4 regions of the Streptomyces sp. NPDC031474 genome follow, and region 4 is predicted to be linked to each of the others. Evidence: riboswitches for the same ligand, from Rfam matches in the RefSeq annotation. Region 4 holds a riboswitch; each other region holds the start of a gene.

Region 1 (5,619 bases), on a different contig from region 4:
GACGGCTTTCGGACGGGTCGCCGCTCGACGCCGCCAGCTGGTGTTCATGACGCTCCGGGAGAAGGGTGTCGAGGACATTCATGCTCACACACCGCAGGTCGCGGCGCCGTTGTCCGCGGCGCCGCGACCTGCCGCATGACCGTACGGGAGTACGGGAGTACGGGAGTACGGGAGCACGGGACACGGGGCTCAGAGACGGGCCGGTTCCTGCGGCGCGGGCTCGTTGCCCGCCGGCGCGGCGGAGTGCTCCCGCGAGGCGGTGAGCCCGGCGCCCTCGACGTCCACGTGCGGCAGCAGCCGGTCGAGCCACCGGGGCAGCCACCACGCCTTGTCGCCGAGCAGGGCCAGCACCGCCGGCACCAGCGCCATACGGACCACGAAGGCGTCGAACAGCACCGCGACCGCGAGTCCGAAACCGATCGTCTTGATCATCGACTCGTCGGCGCCGACGAACCCGGAGAACACCGCGATCATGATCACCGCCGCCGCGACGACCACCCGCGCGCTGTGCCGGAAACCGGTGACGACCGCCAGGGGAGCCGGGTCCCCGTGGACGTACGCCTCGCGCATCCGGGCCACCAGGAACACCTCGTAATCCATTGCCAGGCCGAACACGATGCCCACCAGGAAGATCGGCATCAGGCTCATGATCGGACCGGTCTGCTCCACGCCGAGCAGCTGCGCGCCCCAGCCCCACTGGAAGACCGCCACGACCGAGCCGAGGGCGGCCAGCACCGACAGCAGGAACCCGAAGGCCGCCTTGACGGGCACGAGCACGGAACGGAACACCACCAGCAGCAGGAGCAGCGCGAGCGCGACGATGACGCTCAGGTAGGGCACGAGGGCGGCCTGCAGGGCCTGGGCGACGTCGATGTCCATCGCGGTGCTGCCGGTGACCTCGAACGTCGCCCCCGTCGTGCGCTCCAGCCCCGCGCGCTCGGCGCGGATGGTCTGGACGAGGTCCTTGGTGTGCTCGTCGTTGGGGCCGGTGGCGGGCACCGCCGAGAAGAGCGCGGTGTCGCCGGCCTCGTTGAACCGCGCCGGGGACACGGACTCGACGCCGCGGGTCGCGCCGATCTCCCGGGCGATCCGGGTCGCGGCCGCCTTGGGGTGGTCCGCTCCCCTGACATCCGCCACGATCGTCAGCGGCCCGTTGAAGCCCGCGCCGAAGCCGTCCGCGAGCGCGTCGTAGGCGCGCCGTTCCGTGGACGAGACGGGCTTGGACTCCGCCCCCGGCATGCCCATCTCCAGGTGCGTGGCCGGCAGGGCCAGGGCGCCCAGGCCCGCGATGCACACCAGCAGCACGGTCAGCGGGCGGCGCAGCACGAACCGCGCCCACCGCGAGCCGCCGTTGTCGGTCGGCCGAGCCGGGCGACCGCCCTTGCGCGCCCGACGCGAGAGCACGGCGTCCGGCCACATGCCGAGCAGCGCGGGGACCAGCGTGAGGGCGATCAGGACGGCGACGACCACGGCGCCCGCGGCGCACAGGCCCATCTTGGTCAGCATGGGAACGCCGACCACCGACAGGCCCGCCAGCGCGATGACGACGGTGAGGCCTGCGAAGACCACGGCGGAACCGGCCGTACCGACGGCGCGGCCGGTCGCCTCGCGCGGTGTGTGGCCGCCCGCGCGTTCCTCCCGGTAGCGGGAGACCACGAACAGGGCGTAGTCGATGCCGACCGCCAGTCCCAGCATCGTCGCGAGCGTCCCGGTCGTCAGGGACAGACCGAAGGTGCTGCCGAGGGCCATGATCGAGGCCATGCTGATCCCCACGCCCATGACGGCGGTGAGCAGGGGGAGACCGGCGGCCGCGAGGGAACCGAAGGTGATCAGCAGGACGACGGCGGCCAGCGCGATGCCGATGGCCTCGGAGGAGCCGCCCGCCGCGGGCTGCTCGGCGAGCGCCGTGCCCCCGACCTCGACCGTGAGGCCCGACTCGCGCGCCGCGTCGACGGCCTTCTCCAGGGCCCGCTTGTCGGCGTCGGTGAGGTCGGCGGCCTTGACCTTGTAGTTCACCGTGGCGTACGCGGTGGAGCCGTCCTTGCTGACCGCGCCCGCCGTGAACGGGTTCACGGCGCCGGCGACCTGGGGTTCGTCGCCGGCCTCGGTCACGAGCGTGTCGATGGCGGCGCGGTGCCCGGCCGCGGTCACCTTCTCGCCGTCGGGGGCGACGAACACGATGCGCGCGCCCGCCCCGTTGGCGTCCGAGCCGGGGAAACGCTCTCCGATCAGGTCGAACGCCTTCTGTGCCTCGATGCCGGGCATGAAGGACGTGCCGTTGTCGGAGGCGGCGGGAGCCTTGGCGGCGCCGAACCCGACGGCGCCGAGGATCACCGCCCAGAGCAACGTCACGAGCCAACGCCGCTGGAAGGCGGTCCGGCCCATCCGGTACAGGAAGGTAGCCACGAGAAACGGATCTCCAGGTCTGGGTTCGGGTGGACCACCAGCCTGGCCTGCGGGGGTGCGCCGGGGCATCGTGCGCGTGCTCGCACTCCCTCCTGGTGCCGACGCACCAAGTGACGCCCGCTCGTCATCCTCAAGGAGGACGGCCGGATACGGCCCGAGCATGAGACGGGGGCCCGTAGCCGCAGTCCGGAGCCGCTTTGCCGACGGGCGATTGTCAGTGCCGGGTGTCAGGCTGAGGTGACAGGACCTGCGACCTGCGAAAGGGAATCGCCGTGATCACCACCGACATCACTCCCGGCTCCCCCTGCTGGATCGACCTCGGCGCCCCCGACGTCCGGGCCGCCGCGGACTTCTATGGCGCGGTGCTGGGCTGGGAGTACGAGCCCATGGGGGGCGAGGGGGAGGAGATGCAGGGCGGGATGTTCCGCAAGGACGGCAAGACCGTCGCCGGGCTCGGCAAGCTGACCGAGGAGGGCGCGCGCTCGGCCTGGATGATCTACTTCGCCGTCACCGACGCGGACGCCACGAGCCAGGCCGTGGAGCGCGGCGGCGGCACGGTGCGGGTGCCGACGCGGGACCTCGAGGACTGGGGCCGGATGGCGCAGTTCAACGACCCGCTGGGCGGCCAGTTCGCCGTCTGGCAGCCGGGGAAGGACTCGGGCTTCGAACTGGCGGACAAGCCGGGCTCGTTGTCCTGGACGGAGCTGTACACGAGCGACGCCGGAGCCGCCAAGGAGTTCTACGCCGGTGTCTTCGGCTGGCAGTTCGGCGACACGGAACTGCCGGGCGGCGGAGGCACGTACACCCTCATCACGCCCGCAGGCCAGCCCGAGGAGCGCATGCAGGGCGGCCTCATGGAGGTCTCGAAGGAGGACCTCGCCCTGGCGCACGGGCGGCCGTACTGGCACCCGGTCTTCGCCGCCGCCGACTGCGACGCGGCGGTCGCCGAGGTCCACGGGAACGGCGGCAGCGTGCAGATGGGGCCGGCGGACGCGGAGGGCGTCGGCCGGCTGGCCGTCTGCCTCGACCCGTCGAACGCGGACTTCGTGCTCCTCACGCCGGCCGAGGCGACGCGATAGCCGCCGACCGGAAACCGGTGGTCCGTAGCTGTACGGGGCGGTGATGCGGGCCACTTGGCGGGCGAGAGCGCCATCACGCCAGGTGGGGCGCTATTGGCCATGAACCCGACACACGGTACCGTCGCTCTGATATCGACGACGGCATCACGGAAGCCGGTGGGAATCCGGCACGGTCGCGCCACTGTGGTCGATGCGCTCTCTCGACTGGGCGCATCGCGAGTCAGACCCGGGACCGTCGTCCTGTGCACCACCGAGATGGGACGCGAACTCCCAGAGGAGGCCCTGCCATGGCCCAGCATGTCGCCCAGCCGACCGTCAACAACCCCGTCGTGCCCGCAAAGCTGGCGCTGAAGGACATCGCCCCGTGGGCTGTCTTCTTCGGCGTCCTGATGCTGGTCCTGCTGTACTTCGTCGGCGCCGAGCAGGGCGCCACCTCCGTCGTCTCCGGCGAGAACGTCCACGAGTGGGTGCACGACGCCCGCCACCTCCTCGGCTTCCCCTGCCACTGACCTGAGGGACGCCGCAACCCCGATGAACTCCGCAACGGTAAGAAACCTGCTCGTGCGGGGCATGCTCGCCGGCCTCGGCGCCGGCGTGCTCGCCCTGATCGTCGCCTATTTCCTCGGCGAACCGTACGTCGACAGCGCCATCGGCTTCGAGGAGTCCCACGCCGCCGGTCACGAGCACGAGGTCGAACTCGTCTCCCGCAGCCTGCAGTCCACCGCGGGGCTGGCCACGGGTGTGCTCCTCTACGGGGTGGCGTTCGGCGGCATCGCCGCCCTCGCCTACTGCTTCGCGCTCGGCCGTGTCGGCCGCTTCGGCCCCCGGGCCACGGCGCTGCTGCTGTCGGGCACTGCTCTGCTCGCCGTGTACGTCGTCCCGTTCCTGAAGTATCCGGCCAACCCGCCGTCCGTCGGCGACGCGGACACCATCGGCAAGCGCACCACCCTGTACTTCCTGATGATGGTGCTCAGTGTGCTTCTCGCGGTCGCCGCCGTGATCGTGGGCAAGCGGCTCGCGCCGAAGCTGGGCAACTGGAACGCCACCCTCGTCGCCGTCCTCGGCTTCGTGCTGGTCATCGGGCTGGCGTACGAGTTCCTGCCCGTCGTCAACGAGGTCCCGCAGGACTTCCCGGCCACGCTGCTGTGGCGGTTCCGGCTCTCCGCCCTCGCGATGCAGGTCACGTTGTGGGCCGGCTTCGGCCTGGTCTTCGGTGAACTGGCCGAGCGACTGCTGCACCCGAAGCCGGCCGGCGTGTCCGCGGGCTCGGCGGCGGCCGCCCCGCACTGACAGGTCCGACCCCGAGAGTGCCCGCGCAGGCGTCCGCGGGCACTCTCGGGTTTGTCGTCATGAGCCGTCGGTGTGCGGCTCGGACGGGTCCAGCGGATGCCCGATCCGAAGGTTCCAGCGGCCGCTTCGCCCACTGATCGTGGTGGCCGTCAGCGGCGGCACGTCGACCCGCCAGAAGGCGGCCGGGGGCGCCCCCAGCACCTGGACGACCACGGCTCGTACGACCTCCGGTTCGACGACGGCGAGCGTACGGCCGCCCGTGTCCTGGGCCGTCTCCAGCCAACGCCGCACCCGCCCGCACAACTCCTCGACGGACTCCCCGCCATGGGGTGCGGACGCGGGATCGGCGAGCCAGCGGGCCACCGCCTCCGGCTCACCGGCGCCGACCTCGGCGAGCGTCAGGCCCCGCCAGCGCCCCATGTCCAGCCCCGCGAGCTCGGCTGTCTCCGCCGACTGCGCCGCGTCGAGACCTAGCGCGGCCGCCGTCTCCCGGCAGCGCACGCTCGCAGAGGTGACGACCCGCGCGACGGCGGGCAGGGTTCCGGCCGCGCCCCGGGCCCGGGCCTGCCCGGCGGCGTCGATCGAACCCCTGTCGTCGAAACGGGCCTGACGCAGCGACGCGTTCGTCGCGGGCGAGACGAAGGTGACACGACTGGTCACTGGGCGGCTCCTCTTGATCCGGTCACGGCGTGGTCCTGACGTGGCCTTGGCGTGCGCTCACCGTGGGCCCAGAAACCGTATGTGCGGGCGGTCGTCGGGGCCGGTGCGGGTGACGGTGGCGCGTACGCCGTACACGTCCGCGACGAGGGTCTCGGTGAGGACGTCCTGCGGGCTGCCGGCGGCC
Region 2 (5,619 bases), on a different contig from region 4:
ACCGCACCCGCACGGGCAGCACTCCGAGCGCTTGCACATGCCCGCGCCGGCTCTCGACCTCGTCCTCGATGTGCTCGCCGAGGACCTGGAAGCCACCGCAGATGCCGAGGACGGGCCGCTGCTCGGCGGCCCTGCGGACGAGGGCGTCCGCAAGTCCCCGCTCGCGCAGCCACTCCAGGGCCTTCACGGTCCCCCGGGTCCCCGGAACGACGACGAGGTCGGCGTCGGCGAGCTCCTCCGGCCGGTCCACGAACCGCACGACGACGCCCGGTTCGGCGGCCAGCGCGTCCACGTCGGTGAAGTTGGACATGAGAGGGACGGCACAGACAGCGACCCGCAGCACGTCCTCACCCGCGGGCGGCGCGACGTTCGACTCCCGCACGGTCCCCCGCAGGGAGACCCGCAGTCCGTCCTCCTCGTCGATGCCCAGCCCGTGCTGGAAAGGCAGGACGCCGTACGTCCGCCGCCCGGTGAGGCCGTGCAGCATGTCGAGCCCGGGCTCCAGGAGGCTGACATCGCCCCGGAACTTGTTGACGAGGAACCCGGCGACGAGTTCCTGGTCCTCGGGCGAGAGCAGGGCGACGGTCCCGAAGAAGGAGGCGAAGACCCCGCCGCGGTCGATGTCACCGACCACGAGCACGGGAAGCCGCGCGTTACGGGCGATCCCCATGTTCACGATGTCGGTCCGCCGCAGATTGATCTCGGCGGGAGAACCCGCCCCCTCACAGATCACGGCGTCATACGTGCCCCGCAACTCGGCGAGACAGTCGAGCACGGTCCCGAGCAACTTCTGCTGCCGCCCGCCGTGGTACCCGCGGGCACTGAGCTCGCCGACGGGCTTGCCCATCAGCACGACCTGACTGCTCTGCTCTCCGCCGGGCTTGAGCAGCACGGGATTCATCAGGGCGGTCGGCTCGACCCGGCACGCCTGCGCCTGCATGGCCTGCGCCCGCCCGATCTCGGCGCCCTCGCGCGTCACGAACGAGTTGAGGGACATGTTCTGCGCCTTGAACGGCGCGACCTTGACGCCCTGCCGCACCAGCCACCGGCAGATCCCGGCCGTGACGACGCTCTTGCCGGCGTCGGAGGTGGTGCCGGCGACGAGAAGTCCCCCGCTCATGTCGTCCGCCCCTTCACTGTCGTGACGATGGCGCGCGCGGCGACGGTGACGCCGAGCGCCAGCAGGCCGACGCGGCGCGAGAGCCGTGCGGCGCGTTCGATGTCGTGGACGGCGACGGGCCGCCCGGCCGCCCCGTTCAGCACCGGCCGGTGCTCCACCCGGCCGCCGTACGACAGCGTCCCGCCCAGCCGCACGCCGAGCGCGCCCGCGAAGGAGGCCTCGACGGGCCCGGCGTTGGGGCTGGGATGCCGGCCGGCGTCCGCCCGCCAGGCCCGCAGCGCGGCCCGCGGATCATCCCCCGCGACGGCGGCCAGTACGGCGGTCAGCCGCGCCCCCGGCCACCCGGCGAGGTCGTCGAGCCGCGCGGAGGCCCACCCGAACCGCCGGTACCGGGCCGACCTGTGCCCGACCATGGCGTCGAGGGTGTTGACGGCCCGGAATCCGAGCAGCCCCGGCACCCCGCCGACGGCCCCCCACACGAGCGCCCCCACGACGGCGTCGGAGGTGTTCTCGGCGACCGACTCCACGACGGCCCGCGCCATCCCGTCCGCGTCCAGCGCCTGCGGATCCCGCCCGCACAGATGCGGCAGCCGTTCCCGGGCGGCCTCGACGTCCCCCGCTTCGAGGGCCCGCCCGATGGCACGGGCCTCCCCAACGAGAGAGGTTCCGCCGACGACGGCCCAGGTGGCGGCGGCGGTGAGGCCGACAGAAGCGGCCGAAGAGGGACGTACGGCCTTGCGGGCGACCGCTCCCAGGGCCACGACCCCACCGGCGCACACGACGGTGTGGACGGTGCCCCAGCCGCGGTGGTCGCGCCAGAGCAGCCGTTCCACGGCTGCGGCCGTCCGCCCGAACACGGCGACCGGATGCCCCCGGCGGGGATCGCCGAGGAGCAGGTCACCGAAGAGGCCGGCGGCGGCGCCGTACGCGTGAACGCGATCGGCATGCACGGGCTCAGCCGGCCGTGGGGTCGGGCAGCGACCTGGTGGTGTGCCTCAACGGCCAAGCGGGCATGGCGATATGTCCTCACTCAGGGTGTCCACGCCCTGGTTCGACGAGACCGGCGGCGAGAGTTCCTGGCTCCCGGGGCTTACTACCCCGGTGACAGTGGCGGGACCGCGCCGGATTCGCACCGGCTTCCTCTTCTGCCGCCGTACATGGCTCGGGCAGTCCACCACGGGCCCGGAAGAGCCGTCAACTTGCTGTTGACCTGCACGGGGAGAGTGTGCAGAACCCCACATCGGCCTGGTCCCACGGCGCGCAGAGCACGACTCGGCCCTGCCCGCCGCCGCCCATGAGGGCGACCGCGGGCAGGGCCGGGTGAGAAACCTGTACGCCTCAGGCCACGATCAGGGAGATCCCGTAGGCCACCGCCGCCGCGCACGCCGCGAAGCAGGCGTACGCGCCCGTCACCGCGAGAGTGGCCGAGCCGCCCTCCGTCGTGGCGCGTTCCTGGCGGGACAGGCCCATGACGCCCAGGGTGAACAGGGTGACGAGGCCCACGGTGACCGCGAGGCTGACACCGAAGACGGAGCCCAGGGCTGCCCAGTCGATCTTCATGCTGGTTCTCTTCCTTCGTACCGGGTGCGCGGGCTCAGACGGCCGCGGCCGGGGGAGTGGCGGGCTCGGTGGTCGCGGTCGCCGGGGACGGGATCGTGGCCGTCAGGTCCTCGGTCACCGTGCTCGTCGGAGGCGGGGTCACCGCCGCGATCGCCGTGGTGATCACGCCCGGCGACTCCTCGGGCTCGTTGACATTGGACGCGTCGACGACCTCGCGTCGCGAGATCTTCCAGATCGCCGCGCTGGAGGCCACCAGGAAGACGGCCACGACCGCCGTGCCCCAGTCGCCGAGGTCCGTGACCGACTCGGCCAGCGCGCCCACCAGCGCCGCCGCCGGCAGCGTCAGGCCCCACGCCACGAACATGCGGGTCGCCGTCGACCAGCGGACCACGCCGCCCTTGCGGCCCAGGCCCGCGCCCATCACCGCGCCGGAGACCGAGTGGGTGGTGGAGAGGGAGAAGCCGAGGTGGGAGGAGGCCAGGATGACCGTGGCCGCGCTGGTCTGGGCGGCGAAGCCCTGCTGCGGCTGAAGGTCGGTCAGGCCCTTGCCCATGGTGCGGATGATGCGCCAGCCGCCGAGGTAGGTGCCCAGCGCGATGGCCAGGCCCGCGGAGAGGATGACCCAGACCGGCGGGTCGGAGTCGGGGGCCACGGCGCCCCCGGCGACCAGGGCGAGGGTGATGATGCCCATCGTCTTCTGCGCGTCGTTGGTGCCGTGGGCGAGGGAGACCAGGCCGGCCGAGGCGATCTGGCCGGCGCGGTAGCCCTTCTCGGCGGCCTTGCCGTCGGCCTTCTTGCCGACGGTGTAGGAGAGGCGGGTCGCGAGCATCGCGGCGACGCCCGCGACGATCGGCGCCGCGATCGCCGGGATGAGGACCTTGGTGACCAGCGCGTCGCCGTGCACCGCGTCGAAGCCGGCCGAGGCGATGGTGGCGCCGATCAGACCGCCCATCAGGGCGTGGGAGGAGCTGGAGGGCAGGCCCACCAGCCAGGTCAGCAGGTTCCAGAGGATCGCGCCGACCAACGCGGCGAAGATGACCTCGGGACGGATGCCGGTCTCGTCGACGAGACCCTTGGAGATCGTGTTGGCGACCTCCACGGAGAGGAAAGCGCCCACCAGGTTGAGCGCGGCGGACATGGCCACCGCGACCTTGGGCTTGAGTGCACCGGTCGAGATGGTCGTGGCCATCGCGTTGGCGGTGTCATGAAAACCGTTCGTGAAATCAAACGCGAGTGCGGTTACCACCACAATCGCGAGGATCAGCGAGAAGTTTTCCATTTACCCAGGCAATCGTTCGAAGTCATCGGTCGGTTGACCGTAGGAAACCTGAGTGAACGGAAGATGAACTGAGGGGGGCTTCGGGGTGTCCGATGTCGGGGTGACTGTGCGGTCCGTACGGCGGCTTGCCGCCCGCGAGCCGCTCCGGCCGGGTCGCGCAGCCGTTGAAGAGATTCTGCTCACCCGGCAGGATCGGGGCATGACTGGGCAGCGGCGCGACGGGCGGGGGTCCCGGGACGCGCGGGACGGCATGGGGAGTGCGGCCCAGGCGCGCGCCTGGGAGACGCTCGTGGCGACGGCCCGCCGCACGGTGAGCGACGGCCTGGTCGTCGGCACCTCCGGCAACGTCTCCGTGCGCGTCGGCGACACCGTGCTGGTCACCCCGTCGGGCGTGCCCTACGACCGGCTCACCCCGGACGACGTCACGGGCGTCGACCTCACCGGCCGGCAGGTGCTCGGCGCCCTGGTCCCGACGAGCGAGCTGCCCATGCACCTCGCCGTCTACCGCGCCACCGACGCCGGTGCGGTCGTCCACACCCACGCCGTGCACGCCACGGCCGTCTCCACCCTCGTCGGCGAGCTTCCCCTCGTCCACTACATGGCGGGCGCGCTCGGCGGCGCCGTCCGGGTCGCCCCCTATGCGACGTACGGCACCGAGGCGCTGGCCGAGAACATGCTCGCGGCCCTCGCCGACCGCACCGGCTGCCTCCTGCAGAACCACGGCACCCTCACCTACGGCACCACCCTCGACCAGGCCTACGACCGCACGGCCCAGCTGGAGTGGATGTGCCGGCTGTGGCTGACGGCCTCGTCGCTGCCCGGCCGCAACCCCACCCTCCTGACGGAGGAACAGGTCGCGGAGGCGGGGGAACGGCTGCGGACGTACGGGCAACGGCCTCCTTCACGTCGGGGATGAGCTCCACTGGCCGGTCGCGACGATGGCCAGGACACTGGACGGGTGCGCACTGTCAAAGCGACGGCCGCCGCCGTCACCGCAGCCCTGGCCGCCGGCGCCGCCAGTGTCGCCGTCGGCCGGTTCGCCAGCGACGCCGCGCTGAAGGCGCCGCCCGGCCGGCCCCTGCCCACCGAACCCCGGCTCACGGTGCACCGCACGGCCGCCGGCCAGATCACCCTCACCCGCGACCTGGCCGCCCTGCGCCCCGGCACCCACGGCCTGACCGGCAACGGCTCCCACGCGGTCGTCGGCGCCGTCCTGCCCACCGCCGCGCACTCCGCCGACACCGTCGTACGCCGCCTGGAACGCGTCACCCACGGCACGCTGAACCCCGGCGACGCGGTCTGGCTCACCCCGAATCTGTACGTCGGTGACCCAGGCAGCGCCCTCGGCCTCGACCACGCCGACATCGACGTCCCCGGCGAACTGGGCGGCCTGCCCGCCTGGTTCGTCCCCGGCGCCCGGCGCACCTGGGTGATCGCCGTGCACGGCCTGGGCACCACCCGGGAACACGCCCTGAACGTCATGGGTTTCCTGCACCGCCGCCGCTTCCCCGTGCTCGCCCTCGCCTACCGCGGCGACCTCGGCGCACCCCGCTCCCCGGACGGGCTGAACCACCTCGGCGCGACCGAGTGGCGCGACCTGGACGCGGCGATGCGGTACGCCGTGCGCTACGGCGCCGAACGCGTCGTCCTGCTCGGCTGG
Region 3 (5,619 bases), on a different contig from region 4:
GGTCAACGCGCGGGCGGCGTGCGGCAGGACCAGGCCGACGAAGCCGATCGCCCCCGCCGAGCTGACCAGGGTGGCCGTCAGCAGGGCGGTGGTGCACAGCAGGACCAGCCGGGTGCGCGCCACGTGCACGCCCAGGGACGCGGCGGCGTCCTGCCCGAACGCGAACGCGTCCAGTGTCGTGGCGTACCCGGCGCACACCAGCAGCGTCACCACCAGCGCCGCCAGACCCACGCCCACATCGTTCCAGCCGGCCCCGCCGAGCGAGCCGAGCAGCCAGAACAGCACCCCGCGCGTGGTCTCCGCGTCGGCGGCCGTCATCACGATGAACGAGGTGAGCGCGGAGAACAACTGCATGGCCGCCACACCGGCGAGGACCACCCGGTCCGTGGTGCCGCCGAGGGTGTGACTGAGCAGCAGCACCAGCGCGAACGAGAGCGCCGCGCCCAGGAACGCGCCCCCGGAGACCGACAGGACACCGCCGCCCACGCCGAGTACGACGACCGCGACCGCGCCGGTCGAGGCCCCGGACGACACGCCGAGGACGAAGGGGTCGGCGAGCGGATTGCGCAGCAGGGACTGCATCACCGCGCCGCACACGGCGAGGCCGGCTCCGCACACGGCGGCCAGCAGCGTGCGCGGCAGCCGCAGATTCCACACGATCCCGTCCCGGATCGGCGTCAACTCCGCCTGCCCCCAGCCGAGATGGGCCGCCACCGTCGCCCACACGTCACCGACCGCGATGTCGGCCGGGCCGATGGTGATCGCCACCGCGACCGACCCGAACAACAGTGCGAGACCGGCCGTCCACAGCGCCGCGCGACGCAGCCCGCGCACCGCCGCCGGGGTCGCCGCCGACAGGGCGTCGCTCATCCCCCGAGGCCGTACGCGCGCAGCGCAGCCGCCACCTTCTCCACACCCTCGACGGTCCGGACGGTCGGGTTCATGGCCTGCCCGGGCAGCAGCACGTACCGCTTCTTCCTGACCGCGGTCATGTTCTTCGTGACCGGGTCGGACTCCAGGAACGCGATCTTCTTCGCGGCGGTCTCGGCCGTCTGCTGCCTGCGGCTCAGGTCGCCGATGACGAGGACGTCGGGGTCCCTGTCGGCGACCGTCTCCCAGTTGACCTGGGGCCACTCCTCATGGGTGTCGTCGAAGGCGTTCTTCGCGCCGAGTTCACGGGTGATGACGCCGGGCGCGCCGCAACAGCCCGCCAGATACGGGGACCGGGAGTCGGCGAACCAGTACAGGAGGCTGACGTTCTGCGCGCGGAGCCCCGAAGTGGCCTTCTCCACACGGGACTTCAGAGCGGCGACCAGTTTCGTGCCGCGTTCCTCGACACCGAAGACCCTGGCCAGGTCGGTGACTTCGCCGTAGACCGCGTCCATGGTCAGCGGCTCGGTGCGCGAGCCGTCGCCGTCGCCGGCGTTGTCCTTGCCGACGCAGTCGGAGGGGGAGAGGTACGTGGGCACGCCCACCTTCGCGAACTGTTCGCGGGTGGCGACGCCGCCCTCACCGAGAGTGGAGGCGAACGACGCGGCGACGAAGTCGGGTTCGGTGTCCAGGACCGTCTCGAACGACGGGGCGTTGTCGGCCAGCCGCTGCACCGTCGCGTTGGCCTTCTCCAGCCCCTTCGCCACCGGGTCGGTCCAGGTGGCGGTGCCCGCCATGCGGTCGGCCAGCCCGAGCGAGAGCATGATCTCGGTCGTGCCCTGGTTGAGGGAGACCGCCCGCCGCGGAGGACCGTCCACGTGGACCCGCTGCCCGCAGTTGTCGAGCGTGACCGGACGGCCGGCGGAGCCACCCGCCGCCGATCCCGCCGATCCCGCCGAGCCGGACGAGTCCGACGGGGCGGGGGAGCCGCCGCAGCCGGTCAGCAGCAGGGCGGCTGACAGGAGCAGGACGGCAGGACGGACGGGGCGTGCGAACGGCACGGAACTTCCTTCGGCGTCGAGGGCTCTGGCGCGAAGCCCGGTCGTACGGTGCTCCCCCGGCCGTCTTCCGGCGTCGGAGGCCGCCAGCAGGTCTTCGGACTCGGGGTCACCCGGACGAGGCGCCTTCCCGGACCGTGATCACGATCCAGTGGCCAGTGCCCCGCCCGTCGCCCTTACCGCTGCGCGTCAGCTCCGGAGTCGCACCGGATTCCCTGACCCGCGCACGTACGGATACGCACATGGGTACGACTGGCCTCGGCAAGCTACCACAGCCTCCCGGCAGCACGTCCTGGACCCGCGACGAGTTCGACCTCGAAGCCGTCCTCGTTCTCCAGGTAGGCGGCGTAGTGCTGCCGGCCGCCGGCGTAGGGGTGTCGCTCGGGGAACATCAGGCGCCAGCCGTGCTGCGCGGCTTCGGCGGCCAGCCTCTCGACCATGGCGTCGTCGTCGACGTGGAACGCCAGATGGTTCAGCCCCGGGCGGCAACGCTCGTGCTGTTCGGCGGTGAGGGCCGGGGACTGCTCGATGACCAGATAGGTCGGCCCGAGCCGCCAGCTGCGCCCACCGCTCCAGCTCTGGAAGAGGGTGTGCCCCAACGCCTCCAGCAGCCAGCCCAACGAGGCGACGGCGCGGTCGAGGTCCGGCACCCACAACTCGACGTGATGCAGCATGCCGTGCGTCGGCCGACTCACTTCGCATCACCCGCGCTCACGGGACGCGCCGGGCCTCCTGCGCACAGTGCGTGGTCGATCAGCGCGCCGGCCGCGTTCTCCTGGGCCAGGATGTGCTCCGGGGTGTCGCCCCGCGCCTCGGACATGGAGACCACGGCGCTTCGGCCGCCGTCGTTGCCGTTGCCCCGCACCACTCCCGGCAGCCAGTGGTCGAGGCTGTCGTCCAGGGACAGCCTGCCCTCGGCCTCCAGCTGGAGGAGCACGGTGACGAGCAGCGTCCTGGACGTGCCCGCCATGCGGAAGCAGCCGTCGGAAGGCACCGGGCGGCCGGTGTTCAGGTCGGTGGTGCCGCTGGCGGCGACCGATTGAGTGGACGTCATGACCGCACGCTAGTTTCGCCGCCGGCGGGGGCACGAGCCGGCCCGCCCCAGGACCGGCAGGGGGACATCCCCGGCGCGACCCGGCTCGAACGCCTTGAGGACAGCAACTGTCCTCATTCCCCGTTAGCTTGCCCTGCATGACGAAGACGACGTCCCCGGCGGCCCCCGTGCTCGGCGCCCGCGCCCTCAACCGCGCCACCCTGGAGCGGCAGCTGTTGCTGCGTCCCTCGTCGCTGTCGGCCGGGGCCGCCGTGGAACACCTGCTCGGGCTTCAGGCGCAGAACGTCAAGCCGCCGTACTACGCGCTCGCCGCCCGCCTCGACGGCTTCGTCCCGGAGAAGCTGTCGACGCCGATGGCCGGCCGCGAGGTCGTCCGCATCGTCAGCATGCGCTCCACCATCCACGCCCACACCGCCGACGACTGCCTGACCCTGCGGCCGTTCGTCCAGCCTGCCCGCGACCGTGAGCTGACGTACTTCCGCAAGGGCCTCGCCGGCGTCGACCTCGACCGGCTCGCCGTCCTCGCCCGCGACCTCGTCGAGAGCGAACCGCGCACCATGAGGCAACTGCGCGAAGCCCTCTTCGCAGAGTGGCCGGACGCCGACCCCCAATCCCTCGCCGTCGCCGCCCGGTGCCGGCTGCCCCTCGTCCAGGTCACCCCGCGCGGGCTGTGGGGCAGGAGCGGGCAGGTCGCGCTGACCACCGCCGAGCACTGGCTCGGCCGGCCCGCCGCACCGGCCCCCGCGCCGGACGCCGTCGTCCTGCGCTACCTGGCCGCCTTCGGCCCGGCCTCCGTCAAGGACATGCAGACCTGGGCCGGCCTGACCCGACTGCGCGAGCCCTTCGAACGCCTCCGCCCCCACCTGCTCACCTTCCGCGACGAGCACGGCGTGGAACTCTTCGACCTCCCCGACGCCCCCCGCCCGGACCCCCAGGTCCCGGCCCCGCCGCGCTTCCTCCCCGAGTTCGACAACCTCCTCCTCTCCCACGCGGACCGCACCCGAGTCGTCCCGCCCGAGTACTGGGGCCGCAGCTGGCAGGGCAACCAGGCCTACTGCACGCTCCTCGTCGACGGCTTCCTGGCGGGCCTGTGGAAGCTGGAGCAGGACGCGCTCGTCATCGAGCCCTTCGGCCGCCTCACCAGGGCCCAGCGGGACGAGGTGACAGAAGAGGGCGAGCGGATGCTGTCCGCGATGCACCCGGGCCGGCCCCACGACATCCGGTTCGCTGCCGTCGTACGCCCCTGACGCGAAGGGGGACGTCCCTGTCGGGGACGATCCCGAACAGGCCGAAGCCCCCACCGGTGAGAGGTGAGGGCTTGGATAGGGGGCGCTGCGGGCCGCTCGTGGAGGCTCGCAGCGCCCCCCGGTCTTTCCCTGAGGGGTGCTCAGGAGGTTCTTGGGGGCTACCCGGTGACTACGAGTTGACCTGCGCCGTCACCAGGCTGGAGAAGGTGGCCAGCCGGGTGTACACACCCGGGTAACCGGCCTCCGCGCAGCCCTCGCCCCAAGAAGTGATCCCTGCCAGGACGCCCCCGATGAGCAGGGGACCGCCGCTGTCGCCCTGGCAGGTGTCTGTGCCGCCGGAGGTGTATCCGGCGCAAACCATGTCGGACTTGACGTAGTCCGAACCGTAGGAGCTCGCACAGCTGGTGTCGGACACGATCGGGACGGTCGCGGTCCGCAGCTGGTTGGAGGAGCTGCCGTTCTCCGAGGTGGTGCCCCAGCCGATGATGCGGGCCGTGGTGCCGGCCGCGTACACGCCGGTCTGGGACGAGGAGACATACGACGCCGTGGTGTACGGCATCGCCGTCGACAGGGTCAGGACGGCCACGTCGTCGCCGTTGGTGGCGTCCGTGTAGTCAGGGTTGATCCAGATCTTGCTCACCCGGCTGACCGTGCCGTTCGTGCCGTTGAGGTACGTGCGCCCACCGACGACGCGCACGCTGCTCGTGGTCTCGCCGACCATACAGTGGGCGGCCGTGACCACCTTGGTCGCCGAGACGAGGGTGCCGCCGCAGAACTGGTTCTGCGAGGCGTCCGTGACCTGCATCATGAACGGGTACGTCGTGGTCGTGGTCGTCGTGCCGCCGACGATCGGCTGGGGCGCTGCGACAGCGGTGGGGGCGCTGAGCAGTGCGGTCGCTGCCGCGGCGGCGGTCGCCGCGAGGACGGCAGCGGTCTTCTTGGCGCGGTTGAGCCCGAACATGGAACTCCTCGGTGGAGATGGCCGGTGGGGGATCGCACGGGTGTGGGGGTGAGCACGGGGGTCGCGGGACCGACCCCCGTGTGCCCGGGCGAGCGGCACGTCCCTTACGCTAGGACCCGGAACCCGCTCGTCCCAATGAGGGAACCCCCTAGGGGAGTTGAGGCAGGGAAAACCCTCGGTCGCCCCACAGGGAACCCACAGTCGCCGCCGATGGGGCCGCTTGGGCCGCTTGAGGGAACCCGCCGCGCGGGGCGGAGACCCAGGAGAAACCCACTCAGGGTAGATAGCCCCTCAGGGGCGGTTGACCCGCGGATTCCTCACTTCGCGTGACGCCCTGCCGCCAGTCGGACGATATCCACCCGGGAACGGATCCCCAGCTTGCGGTAGACCCGGGTCAGGGTCGCCTCGACCGTCTTGACGCTGATGAAC
Region 4 (5,619 bases):
TCCGAGTGGAGGTCGACCTCCTCCACGGTCCAGGTGTTCTTGATGGCGTCCCGGTAGCGTTCGTAGAAGTCCGGGTAGCGCATCGGGCGCAGAGTCAGCTCGAAGCCCGGGTCGAGCAGGTTCGTGTTACGGCTGGTCATTACTGGCAGGCCTCGCAGGACTCGGGGTTTTCCAGGGAGCAGGCGACGGCCTCTTCGGGCGCCGGCTGCTGAACGGGGACGGTGGCCCGGGCGGCCCGGGCGATGCGGGTCGCCGGGCGCGAGCGCAGGTAGTACGTGGTCTTCAGGCCCGACTTCCACGCGTACGCGTACATCGAGGAGAGCTTGCCGATGGTCGGCGTCTCCAGGAACAGGTTCAGGGACTGCGCCTGGTCCAGGTACGGGGTGCGGGCGGCGGCCATGTCGATCAGGCCGCGCTGCGGGATCTCCCACGCCGTGCGGTACAGGGCGCGCACGTCCGCCGGGATCCAGGCGAAGTCCTGCACCGAGCCGTTGGCGTCGCGCAGCGCCTCACGGGTGCGGGCGTCCCAGACGCCGAGCTCCTTGAGGTCGTTCACCAGATACGAGTTGACCTGGAGGAACTCGCCGGACAGCGTCTCGCGCTTGAACAGGTTGGACACCTGCGGCTCGATGCACTCGTACACGCCCGCGATGGAGGCGATGGTGGCGGTGGGCGCGATCGCCAGCAGCAGCGAGTTGCGCATGCCGGTCGCCGCGATCCGCTCGCGCAGCGCCGCCCAGCGCTCCGGCCAGGTGAACTCGACGCCGTAGTGGTCGGGGTGCAGCACACCCCGGGCGGTCCGGGTCTTCTCCCAGGCGGGCAGCGGGCCGCTGCGCTCGGCGAGATCGGCGGACGCCTCGTACGCGGCGAGCATGATGCGCTCGGCGATCCGGGTGGACAGCGCCTTCGCCTCGGCCGAGTCGAAAGGCAGCCGCAGCTTGAAGAAGACGTCCTGCAGACCCATCGCGCCGAGGCCGACCGGCCGCCAGCGCGCGTTGGAGCGGCCCGCCTGCTCGGTCGGGTAGAAGTTGATGTCGACGACCCGGTCGAGGAAGGTGACGGCCGTGCGGACGGTCTCGTCCAGCCGCTCCCAGTCGATGTCCCCGGCTGTGGCGTCGACGAACGCGCCGAGGTTCACCGAGCCCAGGTTGCACACGGCCGTCTCGCCGTCGTCCGTGACCTCCAGGATCTCCGTGCACAGGTTGGAGGAGTGCACGACATGACCCGGCTCGGCCGTCTGGTTGGCGGTGCGGTTGGCGGCGTCCTTGAAGGTCATCCAGCCGTTGCCGGTCTGCGCGAGGGTACGCATCATGCGGCCGTACAGGTCACGGGCCGGGATGGTCTTCTTCGCGAGGCCGTCCGCCTCCGCCTTGCGGTAGGCGGCGTCGAAGTCCTCGCCCCACAGGTCGACCAGCTCGGGCACGTCGGAGGGGGAGAACAGCGACCAGTCGGCGTCGGCGTTGACCCGGCGCATGAACTCGTCCGGGATCCAGTGCGCGAGGTTCAGGTTGTGCGTACGGCGGGCGTCCTCACCGGTGTTGTCCCGCAGCTCCAGGAACTCCTCGATGTCGGAGTGCCAGGTCTCCAGGTAGACGGCTGCCGCGCCCTTGCGCCGGCCACCCTGGTTCACGGCGGCGACGGAGGCGTCCAGGGTCTTCAGGAACGGGACGATGCCGTTGGAGTGCCCGTTGGTGCCGCGGATCAGCGAACCGCGGCTGCGGATGCGGGAGTACGACAGTCCGATGCCGCCGGCGTGCTTCGACAACCGGGCCACCTGGTGGTAGCGGTCGTAGATGGAGTCCAGCTCGTCGATCGGGGAGTCGAGGAGGTAGCAGGACGACATCTGGGGGTGCCGCGTACCGGAGTTGAAGAGGGTGGGGGAGGACGGCAGATAGTCGAGCCGGCTCATCAGCCGGTAGAGCGCGGCGACCTCGTCCACGGACCGGGCGCTGTCGTCCTCGGCGAGACCGGAGGCGACGCGCAGCAGGAAGTGCTGGGGTGTCTCGACGACCTTGCGGGTGATCGGGTGCCGCAGCAGGTAGCGGCTGTGCAGGGTGCGCAGGCCGAAGTAGCCGAAACGGTCGTCGGCGTCGGCGTCGATCAGCGCGTCGAGGCGGGCCGCGTGGACGCGCGCGAACTCGGCGGTGCGGTCCGCGATCAGGCCCTCGCGGTGGCCGACGGCGACCGACGTGGTGAACGACGTGACGCCCTGCGAGGCGGCCTCCGCGGCGATGCCGACGGTCAGCAGCCGGGCGGCCAGTTTCGAGTAGGCGGGGTCCTCGGAGATCAGGCCGGCGGCCGCCTCCGTGGCCAGCTCGCGCAGCTCCGCCTCGTCGGCCCGGGCGGACCGGCCGCGCAGGGCCGCGGCGGCGACCCGGCCGGGGTCGGCGTCGGGCAGGTCGGCGGTCAGCTCGGTCAGGGTACGCAGCAACGCGGTACCGGGACCGTCGGTCTCCAGCTCGGTCACTGAAGCCGGTTCGGCTGGCGCGATGGTCACGTGAGGCTCTCCCTCGCTCGGCGGTGGGCCTGGCGGAGGGCAGGGGGCAGCACACGAGCGCACGGGGCGTCGCGTCCACCGGCCCACTCCACGAGGCCCGGACGTCAGGGCACCCGGACCTGATGGGCCGGGCACGCTGTCGGCAGGTCCTCGGACTGACGCTCGTGCGCGGCTGCTTTGAATACAGATGTGCACAAGTACACCGTTGCGGGACAGTTCCGGATTCGCACCGGATTCCCCTGCGGCGACAGCGAGCATGAGCATACATCTTGTGCTCGCCTGTCACGCCACCCCCAGATGTTGTGTCGGGGTGGATTCAGAGCGTCAACTTATAGGTGAGGAGAGTGAAGTCGCTCAGCTCCGGCACGGGGTTCCAGTCCCGCTCGGGTGTACGGACGAAGCCGAGACGTCCGTAGATGCGGTGGGCGGCGTACATGGTGCTCTGGGTCGACAGGACGACGGTGGTGCAGCCCTCGACGGCTCGCGCGCGCTCGACGCAGGCCCGCACCAGAGCCTCGCCCGCGCCCCGGCCACGAGCGCTACGCCCGACCGCGAGCATACGGATCTCGGTCTCGCCGGGGCCCGCGATGTCCGTCATGAGGTTGCCCGGGCCCGGGACGAAGGTGACTCCGCCGAGGAGGACGCCGCCCTCGACGGCCACCAGGACCTCGGCGGCCGACGCCCGCTCCGCGACGTTCCTGAGCTTGTGGAGGTACGGGTCGCTCTCCCCGAAGTCGAGGAGGCCGTCGTCCAGATAGGCGCGGGCGGTCAGCTCGCCGAGCGCCTCGAACTCGCCGCTCTCCACCCGCCGTATCACGATGTCCATGGGCCCGAGTCTGCCGCACGCCCGCGCCCGGGGGCTTTATGGCCACAGTCTGTGGATTCCGCCCTCGGTGGGCTGGAACACCCTCGATCCGCGCGCCCGACGTCTCGCCGCCGACGTAGGCACGTCCACCCCGCCCGCGCCGGGCTCGACCTCTCTGCCCGACTGCGAGTTCCAGCTCTGCCCGTGACCTCCCCGGGGCTCGGTGCCCCGGGGAGAGATCCGCGAGCCGTTCTGCCGGCAGCAACGGGCCCTGCTGCCCACACGCCCTAGTGGGCGCTGCCCGCCGTCGCCGGAGGCAGGTCGACCTGGACCCCCGCGTCCCCCGCGTCCGCCGTGTAGTCCTCCGGCTTGGTCTCGTCGATGCCCTCCGGGGCCTTGGCCGCCTTCAGGACGAAGGTGAGGACCACGGTGACGACGACGTTGAGGACGAACGCCGTCAGGCCGATGTAGCCGATCTCGCCGATGCCCGGGATCTCCTTCGCCGAGCCGCCGAAGTGCTTCTGCGTCGGGGAGGCGACGCCGTACGCGGCGAAGGTGCCGTAGACCATGCCGACCGCCCAGCCGGCGAGCAGCGCCCAGCGGTGGAACCAGCGGGTGAAGAGGCCGCCGACCAGGGCCGGGAAGGTCTGCAGGATCCAGATGCCGCCCAGCAGCTGGAAGTTGATGGCGACCGTCTTGTCCATGGTGAGGACGAACACCAGGGCCCCCACCTTCACCAGCAGCGAGACCAGCTTGGAGACCTTCGTCTCCTGGGCGGGCGTCGCGTCCGGCTTGATGAAGTCCTTGTAGATGTTGCGGGTGAAGAGATTCGCGGCCGCGATCGACATGATGGCGGCCGGCACGAGCGCGCCGATGCCGATCGCCGCGAACGCCACGCCCGCGAACCAGTCCGGGAACATGTCCTCGAACAGCTGCGGGATCGCCAGCTGCCCGTTGGTGACCTTGACCCCGGCCGCGATCGCCATGAAGCCCAGCAGCGCCAGCAGGCCCAGCATCAGGGAGTACAGCGGCAGGATCGTGGTGTTGCGGCGGATCACGTTTCGGCTGCGCGAGGACAGCGTCGCGGTGATCGAGTGGGGGTACATGAACAGCGCCAGGGCCGAGCCCAACGCCAGCGTCGCGTACGTCCACTGGCCCGCTTCCGCGGGGGCCAGCGCGCCGCGCGGCTTGCCCGTGGCCGGGTTGGTCTGGCTGAACGCCTCGCCCGCCTTGGCGAAGATGTCGTCGAAGCCGCCCAGCTTGATCGGGATGTAGATGATCGCCACCGCGATGACGATGTAGATCAGCGTGTCCTTCACGAACGCGATCAGCGCGGGGGCCCGCAGGCCGGACGAGTAGGTGTACGCCGCCAGCACGCCGAACGCGATCAGCAGCGGCAGGTCCTTCACGAACCAGTTGGTGTCCTCGCCGCCGCCGACGCCCATCACGTCGAGCACGGCCTGGATGCCGACCAGTTGGAGCGCGATGTACGGCATCGTCGCCAGGATGCCGGTGACGGCGACCGCCAGCGACAGGCCCTTCGAGCCCCAGCGCCCCCGCACGAAGTCCGAGGTCGTGACGTAGCCGTGTTTGTGGGAGACCGACCACAGGCGGGGCAGGAAGGTGAAGATCAGCGGATAGACGAGGATCGTGTAGGGCACGGCGAAGAAGCCGGCCGCCCCCGCCGCGTAGATCGCCGCGGGCACGGCGACGAACGTGTACGCCGTGTACAGGTCGCCGCCGAGCAGGAACCAGGTGACCCAGGTGCCGAACGACCGGCCGCCCAGGCCCCATTCGTCGAGGCTGTGCTCGTTCTCGGCCTTGCGCCAGCGCGCGGCCAGGAAGCCCATGGCCGTGACGGCCAGGAAGAAGAAGATGAAGACGGCGAGTGCCACGCCGTTCACGCCGTCGTTCACTTCGACGCGCCCCCGCCCTGGGTCGTGCGGCCGCGCTGGTCCCGCTGCCACAGCTTGTACGCGATCATCGTGAGCGCCGTGGAGATCAGCACCCAGAGCATCTGGTACCAGTAGAAGAAGGGGATCCCTATGAACGCCGGATCCACCTTCGCGTACGAACCCACCCACAGCATCGCCACGAAGGGCGCGATCAGACAGAGGGCGATGACGACGCGCACAGGCGTCACCACCGGTTCCCTCGTTTCTTCGTCGGACATCGGCGGTTCCGTCCCCTCACTCTGATCGCCTTGATCACAGATGTAATGCGCAGGCAATGTAAGTGACGGATAAGCCCAGCGGAAGACCCTCCACAGAGCCTCTACTCCGGAGCCTCTACTCGGCAGGCCGCTTCAGGCGCGCCA

The links. A riboswitch is a leader RNA that binds a small molecule or an ion and turns the genes downstream of it on or off. The one in region 4 is predicted to bind cobalamin.
Region 1: linked by a shared signal. The riboswitch ahead of ACZ5SK_RS18495 (CbtB domain-containing protein) and the one ahead of ACZ5SK_RS30850 (ribonucleoside-diphosphate reductase subunit alpha) in region 4 are both predicted to bind cobalamin.
Region 2: linked by a shared signal. The riboswitch ahead of ACZ5SK_RS00320 (cobalamin biosynthesis protein) and the one ahead of ACZ5SK_RS30850 (ribonucleoside-diphosphate reductase subunit alpha) in region 4 are both predicted to bind cobalamin.
Region 3: linked by a shared signal. The riboswitch ahead of ACZ5SK_RS18470 (ABC transporter substrate-binding protein) and the one ahead of ACZ5SK_RS30850 (ribonucleoside-diphosphate reductase subunit alpha) in region 4 are both predicted to bind cobalamin.

Annotation. Positions count from the first base shown of each region.
Region 1 is NZ_JBVIJX010000008.1:249,231-254,849, reverse strand. Features, by position in the region: gene ACZ5SK_RS18510 (sensor histidine kinase) at 1-48, opposite strand, end outside; gene ACZ5SK_RS18505 (MMPL family transporter) at 190-2,406, opposite strand; gene ACZ5SK_RS18500 (VOC family protein) at 2,679-3,485, shown strand; cobalamin riboswitch at 3,582-3,736, shown strand; gene ACZ5SK_RS18495 (CbtB domain-containing protein) at 3,773-3,994, shown strand; gene ACZ5SK_RS18490 (CbtA family protein) at 4,017-4,775, shown strand; gene ACZ5SK_RS18485 (histidine phosphatase family protein) at 4,833-5,435, opposite strand; gene ACZ5SK_RS18480 (ABC transporter ATP-binding protein) at 5,493-5,619, opposite strand, start outside.
Region 2 is NZ_JBVIJX010000001.1:58,306-63,924, reverse strand. Features, by position in the region: gene ACZ5SK_RS00325 (cobyric acid synthase) at 1-1,120, opposite strand, end outside; gene ACZ5SK_RS00320 (cobalamin biosynthesis protein) at 1,117-2,070, opposite strand; cobalamin riboswitch at 2,172-2,311, opposite strand; gene ACZ5SK_RS00315 (hypothetical protein) at 2,459-2,680, opposite strand; gene ACZ5SK_RS00310 (inorganic phosphate transporter) at 2,715-3,959, opposite strand; gene ACZ5SK_RS00305 (class II aldolase/adducin family protein) at 4,159-4,875, shown strand; gene ACZ5SK_RS00300 (alpha/beta hydrolase) at 4,918-5,619, shown strand, end outside.
Region 3 is NZ_JBVIJX010000008.1:242,747-248,365, reverse strand. Features, by position in the region: gene ACZ5SK_RS18475 (FecCD family ABC transporter permease) at 1-870, opposite strand, end outside; gene ACZ5SK_RS18470 (ABC transporter substrate-binding protein) at 867-1,931, opposite strand; cobalamin riboswitch at 2,018-2,170, opposite strand; gene ACZ5SK_RS18465 (VOC family protein) at 2,195-2,602, opposite strand; gene ACZ5SK_RS18460 (serine hydrolase) at 2,620-2,982, opposite strand; gene ACZ5SK_RS18455 (winged helix DNA-binding domain-containing protein) at 3,120-4,229, shown strand; gene ACZ5SK_RS18450 (S1 family peptidase) at 4,399-5,190, opposite strand; gene ACZ5SK_RS18445 (helix-turn-helix transcriptional regulator) at 5,508-5,619, opposite strand, start outside.
Region 4 is NZ_JBVIJX010000015.1:165,673-171,291, reverse strand. Features, by position in the region: gene ACZ5SK_RS30855 (ribonucleotide-diphosphate reductase subunit beta) at 1-140, opposite strand, end outside; gene ACZ5SK_RS30850 (ribonucleoside-diphosphate reductase subunit alpha) at 140-2,497, opposite strand; cobalamin riboswitch at 2,622-2,761, opposite strand; gene ACZ5SK_RS30845 (GNAT family N-acetyltransferase) at 2,814-3,323, opposite strand; gene ACZ5SK_RS30840 (hypothetical protein) at 3,322-3,510, shown strand; gene mctP (monocarboxylate uptake permease MctP) at 3,590-5,218, opposite strand; gene ACZ5SK_RS30830 (DUF3311 domain-containing protein) at 5,215-5,475, opposite strand; gene ACZ5SK_RS30825 (GntR family transcriptional regulator) at 5,591-5,619, opposite strand, start outside.